Regions from separate parts of the Shewanella sp. FDAARGOS_354 genome, predicted to be linked through region 2. Evidence: predicted binding sites of a transcription regulator. Region 2 holds the regulator's gene; each other region holds the start of a gene.
What was found. The regulator sigma-54, encoded in region 2, starts transcription at its own class of promoters, with help from an activator protein. The targets are predictions, from matches to a motif close to GTTGGCACGNNNNTNGNNT.
Positions count from the first base shown of each region.

Region 1: a site for sigma-54 is predicted at 1,149-1,167, ahead of CEQ32_RS22330 (YggN family protein). Genes of this name have one in related genera too.
Region 3: a site for sigma-54 is predicted at 1,202-1,220, ahead of flhA (flagellar biosynthesis protein FlhA). Genes of this name have one in related genera too.

Region 1 covers NZ_CP022089.2:4,961,374-4,964,659, forward strand. Annotated here, with positions in the region: gene CEQ32_RS22320 (YggL family protein) at 1-131, shown strand, start outside; gene glsB (glutaminase B) at 131-1,045, shown strand; gene CEQ32_RS22330 (YggN family protein) at 1,224-2,045, shown strand; gene CEQ32_RS22335 (LysR family transcriptional regulator) at 2,450-3,286, shown strand, end outside.
Region 2 covers NZ_CP022089.2:4,406,512-4,409,797, reverse strand. Annotated here, with positions in the region: gene lptB (LPS export ABC transporter ATP-binding protein) at 1-715, shown strand, start outside; gene CEQ32_RS19830 (RNA polymerase factor sigma-54) at 822-2,297, shown strand; gene hpf (ribosome hibernation promoting factor) at 2,326-2,613, shown strand; gene ptsN (PTS IIA-like nitrogen regulatory protein PtsN) at 2,616-3,059, shown strand; gene rapZ (RNase adapter RapZ) at 3,056-3,286, shown strand, end outside.
Region 3 covers NZ_CP022089.2:60,397-63,682, forward strand. Annotated here, with positions in the region: gene flhB (flagellar biosynthesis protein FlhB) at 1-862, shown strand, start outside; gene flhA (flagellar biosynthesis protein FlhA) at 1,257-3,286, shown strand, end outside.

The sequences.
Region 1 (3,286 bases), 550 kb from region 2:
AAGGTATTATTGCGACCCAAACTATCGGCAAGTGCACCGAGGAAGATATCGCTGCTGTTAAGGCATTCTGGGCGGGTCAAAAAGTGACTCAACTCGAAGTTAGCGAACTGTACGATATCTGGTGGAGTTAATGCCAGAACAGGCGTTATTAGAGGAAGTGGTCGACAAAGTTCGACCCTTGCTCGGCCAAGGAAAGGTTGCTAATTATATTCCTGCGCTCGCCAATGTTGATGCTGGCAAATTGGGCATTGCCGTGACCACTATTGACGGTGAAACCATAGGCGCAGGCGATTACCTTGAGCCATTTTCAATTCAAAGTATTTCTAAAGTTTTCAGCTTAACCTTAGCGCTAACTTTATATGAAGAAACAGAAATTTGGAGCCGCGTCGGCAAAGAACCCTCGGGACACTCCTTCAATTCATTAGTCCAAGTCGAACTCGAGCGGGGTAAACCTCGCAATCCCTTTATTAATGCTGGCGCATTAGTCATCGCTGACTTATTACAGAGCCGTTTAGGGGCACCTAAGCATCGGATGTTGGAATTGGTCAGGGCGCTGAGTCAAAACGATAAAGTTTGTTTCGATAAGCAAGTGGCGGATTCTGAATATCAGCACAGTGCTCGCAATGCGGCCATCGCCTATCTGATGAAATCCTTCGGCAATTTTCAAGGTGATGTCGATACAGTGCTGCGCACTTATTTTCATTACTGCGCCTTAAAAATGAACTGCGCCGATCTATCGCGGGCGATGCTGTATTTAGCTAATCGCGGTAAAACCTTAGATGGCACTGAGCTTATTTCGCAAGTGCAGACTCGGCAGTTAAATGCCCTGTTAGCAACCTCTGGCTTGTACGATGGCGCTGGTGAGTTTGCCTATCGTGTCGGAATGCCTGGCAAAAGTGGTGTCGGTGGCGGCATTATTGCGGTGATCCCTGGGGAGCTCTCGGTCTGCGTTTGGTCACCCGAATTAGATAACCAAGGTAACTCCCTTGCGGGGACGGCGATGCTTGAGCATCTCAGCCAGCGTCTCGGACGTTCAATCTTCTGATTTACCTCTTTTATTAGCCCCCTTAGGCTAAATATTGGTGAAAATCACTAATCATCTATCGGTGCTAATTTTTATAACTCCATACTAATCATATTGTTAAAAAGTTGGCACATCTTCTGCTATTTGTCTTTTAGCATGTTAGCTTAGTCGAATTACTCAGATTAAAGGATGAACCACAATGAAAATAAATACGCTATTAACTGGAGTGGCATTATCGGGCGTTATTTTAGGTGCTTCTGGCTTGCAATCAGCACAAGCGAAAACCGAGCCGCAAATTGATGAGCGCTGTGAGGTTTCCCTTAATTATGATGTGAGAGTCGAACCTAAAAAATTAGTGATGAGCGAGAAGGGCGCCGAGAAGTATCGTATCGAGGTTGACAAGTTATACGTTGAAGGCAAGCAGGTAACCTTAACTGATAAGCAGAAGAAGCTAGTTAGCCAATATGCCGATGAGGTGTTAACTCAGGTACCTGAGGTGATTGAATTAGTCAATGAAGCGGTTGCACTGGCCTCTCAAGCTGTGAGTATGGCGTTAACGCCATTGATGGGCGATGCCGCTGGCGCTAAGTTTGATGAAATGATGGCAGGTGTGCAGAAGCGTGTCGATGCCGTAGCCTACAAGCAGGGCGATAGTTTTTACCTTGGTGCGACCGAAGAGTCGATGCAAAACACTTTTAACGATGAGTTTGAACAGGAAATAGAGCAAATCGTGCAAAACTCCATTGGCACCCTGATAATGAATATCGGTGGCCAAATTCTTGCCGGCGATGGTGAGTCCTTCGATGCTAAGATGGAGGCATTTTCACAAAAAATGGATAGATTAGGCGATGATATTGAGCAGCAAATTGAATCCCAATCCAAGGGGATTGAAGCGAAAGCCGACCGTTTATGTGACCGTTTTGAAAACCTGCTAGTGCTTGAAAATCAACTGCGTAAAGAAGTGCCTGAGTTAGCACCTTACGTGTTGACGCAAAACACTCACCACGAATTGCGTGAGTAGATATCGCAGAAGATATCTAAGGGAATAAACAGGTTTTTATGCTAGAACGTTTGCCTAGCTGGCAAAATGAATAAAGCAGTATAAATGATCAATGCCTCAGCACCTTTGTGTTTGGGGCTTTTTATTGGGGAATTGTTACCAAGCACCTTGATATTAATCCCAATGCTTGCGGCTATTTAGTGTGGAATGTTACATTCTTCAGACTAATGTTTGGTATACTCTTAAAATATAATGAAAAGCTGGCAACTCAGTCAGATAAAACACTCTACTTTAGCTGACTTTTTCGGTTTAAATCTCTACAACGAACCCATTTGCTGTGAGATATTAAGGCGTTATGGAATGCTGCATTCCTGCGTTATTCCGAAAGTTTAAATCACTGTCGAAACTGCTTAAGGCGACTTTCCATGTTAGAACTGTTAGAACCTATTGCGATTTTTACTCATGTGGCCAGAGCCGGAAGTTTCAGTGCGGCCGCAAGAAGGCTTGGGATCTCTAAATCTAAGGTTAGTACGCAGGTAGCCGATCTCGAGCATAGACTCGGTGTTCAACTGATCCAGCGTACTACTCGCAGCTTAAGTTTGACTGAAGCTGGGCATTTGTTATATCTGCAAGGTGAAGAGTTACTCCGCGATGCTGAGCAGGCGATTGCTAGCGTGCATAATTTAAACGATGCGACCCGCGGCGTGTTAAAGGTGGGTATTTCTCAGTCCTTTGGCGCTATGCATATCATTCCCGCACTGCCATCCTTTATGGCAAAACACCCTGAGCTCGAACTGCAAGTCAGTTTGCTTGATCATAAGGTGGATGTGGTCAGTGAAGGTTTAGACTTACTGTTAACTATGTCTGAGCAGCTTCCCCTTGGTATGGTGGCGCGACCTTTGATGAAGTGTCAGTTCCTACTCGTTGCCTCACCCGATTATATTGCTAAGCATGGCGAACCTTCGCGTCCAGAGCAATTAGTCGACCATAACTGCTTAGTGTATCAAGGTGAGTGGCATGAGCACAGCATGTGGCAGTTTAAAAAGGGCGATGATTACTGTGAGATAGGTGTCTCTGGTAACTTTAGGGTAGATAACGCTCCAGCTTTAAAATCAGCTGCGATCAGTGGCTTAGGGGTTGTATATCTTGCTAGTTACTTGATGGAAGATGAGATCGCTAAAGGTACCTTGGTGCCACTATTGAGAGATTGGCAATTGACTCATCATTTACCGCTACAGGCGGTGTATCCACGTCGTAAGCAT
Region 2 (3,286 bases):
AAAAGCACAGAATCTCGCCAAGAGTTATAAGAGTCGTCAGGTTGTCAAAGATGTCAGCCTGACGGTCAAAACGGGTCAAGTCGTCGGCCTACTCGGCCCTAACGGCGCGGGCAAAACCACCACCTTTTACATGGTCGTGGGCTTAGTTAAAAGCGATAAAGGCCATATCTTTATCGACGATGATGATTTAACCGCCGATCCTATGCATCTGCGTGCCCGCAAAGGTATTGGTTACCTACCACAGGAAGCGAGTATCTTTCGTAAATTAACCGTACACGACAACATCATGGCGGTACTGCAAACCCGTAAAGAGCTCAATAGTGACCAGCGCGAAGAAGCACTAGAGCAACTGCTAGAAGAGTTCCATATCACCCATATTCGTGACAGCCAAGGCATGTCCTTATCGGGCGGTGAACGTCGACGCGTCGAAATTGCCCGCGCCTTAGCGGCCAACCCCAAGTTTATTCTGCTTGATGAGCCCTTTGCGGGCGTTGATCCGATCTCCGTTATCGATATCAAGAAAATTATCGAGCAGCTTAAGAGCCGAGGCCTTGGTGTACTGATCACTGACCACAATGTGCGCGAGACCTTAGACGTCTGTGAACATGCTTACATTGTGAGTCACGGTAATCTTATTGCCGAGGGCACACCCGCAGAGATCTTAGACAATCAGCAAGTTAGGGCTGTGTACTTAGGTGAACAATTCAGGCTATAGTTACTAAAACAAAGCTAATAAGCCTTGAATTTGAGAGCGCTAGGCTCCATCCATATGATATCAAGCGACCTAAACTCACAATAATAACCTAGGGATCAGCGGTAACATGAAAGCGTCACTCCAGCTCAAACTGGGTCAACAGTTAACCATGACGCCACAACTTCAGCAGGCCATTCGCCTGCTGCAACTGTCGTCATTGGAACTGCAACAAGAAATCCAGCAAGCCTTAGATTCTAATCCTCTTCTCGAGCTGGAAGAGGAGCAATTTGACGCGCCTAGCGAACGTAAGCAAGATATCGCCGATACCGACTTTAGCGAAACGACTGCCCAGCCACAGGAACAAGATAATTCCACCGTGGACATTGCCGAGTCGCTGACCAAAGAATCTCTGCCCGAAGAGTTACCCATGGATACCACTTGGGATGAAGTCTTTACCGCATCGCCAAACTCAGGTTCTGGCGCCAGCCGTGAAGATGACATGCCCTTCCAAGGGGAAACTAGCGAGGGGTTGTACGAACATTTAGAATGGCAAAAAAACCTCACACCCTTCTCTGAAACCGATTTAGCCATTGCCACCGCGATTATTGATGCCATTGACGATCAAGGTTATCTCACTCAAAGCACTGAAGATATCCTCGAAGCCATGGGCAATCCCGAGATTGAACTCGACGAAGTCGAAGCCGTGCTCAAGCGTATTCAACACTTCGACCCTGTTGGTGTCGCGGCAAGGGATTTAAGCGAATGTTTACTGATCCAGCTATCTCATTTTTCGCCTGATACCCCTCACATCGAAAACGCCCGCATGTTGATCAAAGATCATTTAGATCTGATCGCCGCTCGCGACTTTAGGCTGTTAATGCGTAAGACCAAACTGAAAGAGGACGAGTTAAGGGACAGTATTGCGCTGATCCAAACCTTGAACCCTCGTCCCGGTTTACTCATCACCCCTGTCGATGAAGAATATGTGATCCCCGATGTATCGGTGTCGAAGAAAAACGGCCGTTGGGTGGTCGAATTAAACCCTGACTGCATGCCAAAAATCAACGTAAATCAGCAATATGCAGCAATGGCCCGAAGTTCAAAAAATCAAGCTGATAGCCAATTTATTCGTGGCCATCTGCAAGAAGCCAAGTGGTTTATTAAAAGCCTTGAAAGCCGTAACGAAACACTGCTCAAGGTGGCAAACTGTATAGTGCAATATCAACAGGGTTTCTTCGAATATGGCGAAGAAGCCATGAAACCTATGGTCCTAAACGATATCGCCGAGGCGGTAGAGATGCATGAGTCCACCATTTCACGGGTGACGACTCAAAAATACATGCATACCCCAAAAGGACTTTTTGAACTAAAATATTTCTTCTCAAGCCACGTCGGGACGGATGATGGCGGTGAGTGCTCATCCACAGCAATCAGAGCTTTCATTAAGAAACTGGTTGCAGCGGAAAACCAGAAAAAACCATTAAGCGACAGCAAGATGGCTCAACTTCTGGCAGAACAGGGAATTAACGTTGCGCGCAGAACCATTGCGAAGTACCGAGAAGCGATGCTTATTCCCCCTTCCAATCAGCGTAAAAGTTTATAGCCTATTGTGAGTATCGGAGGACGTTTCTATGCAAATAAACCTAAGTGGACACCATATCGAGATTACTGAATCGTTACGGGCATATGTTGAGGAAAAGTTTTCAAAACTTGAACGTCATTTCGAACAGATCAATAATGTGCACGTTGTGCTCAATGTTGAGAAAATGCAACAGATTGCCGAAGCGAGAATCAACCTCACCGGTGGTGAAGTCTTCGCGACTTCAGAGCATGCAGATATGTATGCTGCCATAGACGTCCTGATTGATAAACTTGATCGTCAGGTTATTAAACACAAAGAGAAGTTAACAAAACACTAGCAATGGAACTTCGTACCATACTGCGGCCGGAGTGCACAACCTGCGCCACTCCGGGCAGTAAGAAAAAGGTACTGGAACTCATCAGCGACTTAGCCGCTGCCCAGTACCCCACCCTCTCATCTCAAGAGATCTTCGAAAGCCTCGTGGCGCGCGAAAAGATGGGTAGCACAGGTATAGGTAACGGTATCGCCATTCCACATGGTCGATTAACCGATATAACACAACCCATAGCGATATTGATAAAATGTGAGGAGCCGATAGCCTTTGATGCTATCGATAAACAACCCGTCGATATTTTATTTGCACTACTCGTGCCTGCCGACCAATGTCAGCAGCACCTAAGTACCTTGTCATGCATGGCTGAAAAGCTCAGTGACAAGCAAATATTAAAACAATTGCGCAAGACGCATGATGAAACGGAACTCTATCAGGTAATCATTGGATGAAACTGGTCATAGTGTCAGGGCGTTCAGGCTCAGGCAAATCGGTCGCACTTAGAGTGCTTGAAGATCTCGGCTACTATTGTGTCGATAATTTGCCTTTGCCTTTGATTGGCAGTTTGCTTGAACAGCTCAAAGGCAGTAACGATCTCGTTGCTATCAGTGTTGACGTGCGCAATTTACCAGAGCAAGACAAAGTGCTGGTTAAACAGCTTGCCAGCCTGCCTACGGGC
Region 3 (3,286 bases), 690 kb from region 2:
TTGGCCGTTGCTTAAGATTATGCTGCTGATTGTGGTGGTGGCATTTATCGGAAACGTGTCCCTTGGTGGAATGAATTTTTCTACCCAAGCCATGATGCCTAAAGCCAGCAAAATGAGCCCGATTGCGGGTTTTAAACGGATGTTTGGTGTGCAAGCCTTGGTTGAATTAACGAAGGGCATTGCTAAGTTTTCTGTTGTCGCGTTGGCGGCATATTTTCTTCTAAATCATTATTTTAATGATATTTTACTCCTTTCTGCCGATCATCTTCCTGGGAATGTCTACCACGCTTTAGATTTACTGGTATGGATGTTTATCCTACTTTGCTCTTCCGTATTATTCATTGTAGTGATCGATGTGCCATTTCAGATCTGGAACCATAATAAACAGCTGAAAATGACTAAGCAGGAGGTCAAAGACGAGTATAAAGATACCGAGGGTAAACCTGAGGTCAAAGGGCGAGTCCGCCAAATGCAGCGTGAATTAGCGCAGCGGCGCATGATGGCCGAAGTTCCCAATGCGGATGTGATTGTGGTGAACCCTGAGCACTATGCAGTGGCGATAAAATATGATGTTAAGCGCTCTGCAGCACCGTTTGTGATTGCTAAGGGTGTCGATGAGGTTGCCTTTAAAATTCGTGAGGTAGCAAGGGCGCATAATATAGCCATCGTTACTGCACCACCACTTGCGCGGGCGATTTACCATACCACTAAACTTGATCAACAAGTCCCCGAAGGCCTATTTACCGCGGTAGCACAGGTACTCGCTTATGTATTCCAGTTAAGGCAGTATCAAAAAGGGCGTGGCCGCAAACCTATCCCTATCCCCGTTAATCAACCTATTCCTGAAGATCTGAAGTACTAGGGCGTGTTGACGTTTCATGGTTATTTTTGCAGCAGTTTGGCTGGCTTTTATGCAAGGCAAAGTCCGTGCCGTGTAGTTATTCTACATAAACGGACGATAACGCGGCAGAAAAGCCAGCCAAATGCAGCCATCAGGAATCGTCTTGTAAGCCCTTACTCTTACTTTCTGTCATAAAAGCTGCTCGTCATTTGAGTAGAACAACCACACATCTTTCTTCGTTTCGCCCCAGAATGAACAAAATGTAATCTTGAAATCTCAACAAGTCCTAGTAACGAGTCAATAGTGCTCTAACGTAAAGTTAGCTAGCTACATATTAGCTTCACTACCTGATTGTTAGTTGTTGGCGTGCTTTTTGCTTTTAGGCTGTTATACGTCAAAGTTTAGGTATCTGTGAATGGATGTTAAAGCCTCCCTAGGCCAAGTAAAACAGTTGAAGCTAAGCTCTTTTAAGGGCATAGGTACGCCAGCACTAGTGCTTGCAGCATTGGCGATGATTGTACTGCCAATTCCCCCGTTTCTACTCGACATCTTATTTTCCTTTAACATTGCTTTAGCCTTGATTGTGCTTTTGGTCGCGATTTACACCGATAGACCTTTAGACTTTGCTGCCTTTCCAACCGTTTTATTAGTTGCGACACTGCTTCGACTTGCACTTAACGTGGCATCGACCCGTGTGGTATTACTCGAAGGTCACAACGGTGGTGATGCGGCGGGTAAGGTGATTGAGGCCTTTGGCTCCGTAGTGATTGGTGGTAACTATGCCGTTGGTCTAGTTGTATTTATCATTCTGATTATTATCAACTTTGCTGTTGTTACCAAAGGTGCTGGCCGGATTGCTGAGGTGAGTGCTCGCTTTACCTTAGATGCGATGCCCGGTAAGCAAATGGCAATTGATGCTGACTTAAATGCGGGCATTATTAATCAAGATCAAGCCAGAACCAGACGGGCTGAAGTCACCCGCGAAGCTGACTTCTATGGCGCAATGGACGGTGCGTCTAAGTTCGTTAAGGGCGATGCTATCGCTGGTATCATGATTTTAGTGATCAACATTCTCGGTGGTTTTATTATCGGGATTGTTCAGCATGGTTTGACATTCTCTCAAGCGGTTGAAATTTATACCCTCTTAACAATAGGTGACGGGTTAGTCGCCCAAATCCCAGGCTTATTACTGTCAATTGCTGCGGCATTGATGGTAACTCGCCAAAATGAATCTGGCGATATGGGTCAGATGTTGATGAGTCAGATGTTTGACAGTCATAAATCGCTAGGGATTGCTGCTGGCGTATTGTTCGTTATGGGGATTGTGCCTGGAATGCCGCACATGGCGTTTTTAAGTTTCGCCGTTTTAACGGGATGTGCGGCTTATTTTATATTTAAACGTAATGAGGCTAAACGTGCCAAAGCCCTCGAACAAGTCAAAACGGGCCCAACGGAAAGAGCCGAAAGAGAGCCTAAGGAACTTAGCTGGGACGATGTGCATCATGTTGACACTATCGGTCTTGAAGTGGGTTACCGTTTAATCCCCTTAGTCGATAAAGGTCAAGGTGGAGAATTACTCAGCCGGATCAAAGGTGTACGTAAAAAGCTTTCGCAAGAATTGGGATTCTTGGTTCCTGCGGTTCACATACGTGACAATTTAGACCTTTCGCCTAATGCCTATCGTATTTCTCTTATGGGTGTTGTTGTGGGTGAGGCGGATATTCGCCATGACTGCGAGCTCGCCATTAATCCGGGACAAGTGTACGGTAAGTTAGATGGTATTGAGACCCGTGATCCTGCCTTTGGTCTCGAAGCCGTGTGGATTGCCCCTGAACTGCGTGAACATGCCCAAACCTTAGGGTATACGGTAGTGGATGCCGCGACGGTAGTGGCAACTCATATCAGCCAAATATTGACGAATAATGCAGCAAAACTTTTAGGCTACGAAGAAGTGCAACAACTGATGGATATGCTTGCTAAACACTCGCCTAAGTTGGTGGATGGCTTTATTCCTGATGTGATGCCGCTCGGAAATGTCGTAAAAGTGATGCAAAACCTATTAAATGAAGGAGTTTCTGTCAGAGACTTGCGTACCATAGTGCAAACTTTGTTAGAATACGGCACTAAGAGTAACGATACTGAAGTGTTAACAGCGGCGGTGCGTATCGCATTGAAGCGCATGATCGTTCAAGAGATCTCTGGCCCTGAACTCGAAATCCCTGTCATAACTTTGGCGCCAGAGTTGGAACAGATGTTGCATCAATCAATGCAAGCAACGGGTGGCGATGGCCCCAATATCGAGCCAGGTCTTGCGGAGCGTATGCAACAATCCTTAGCGGATGCCGCTCAAAAGCAAGAAATGGTCGGACAGCCTGCCATTTTGCTAACGTCTGGTATGTTACGTGCGACCCTGTCTCGCTTTGTTAAATATACTATTCCTAATCT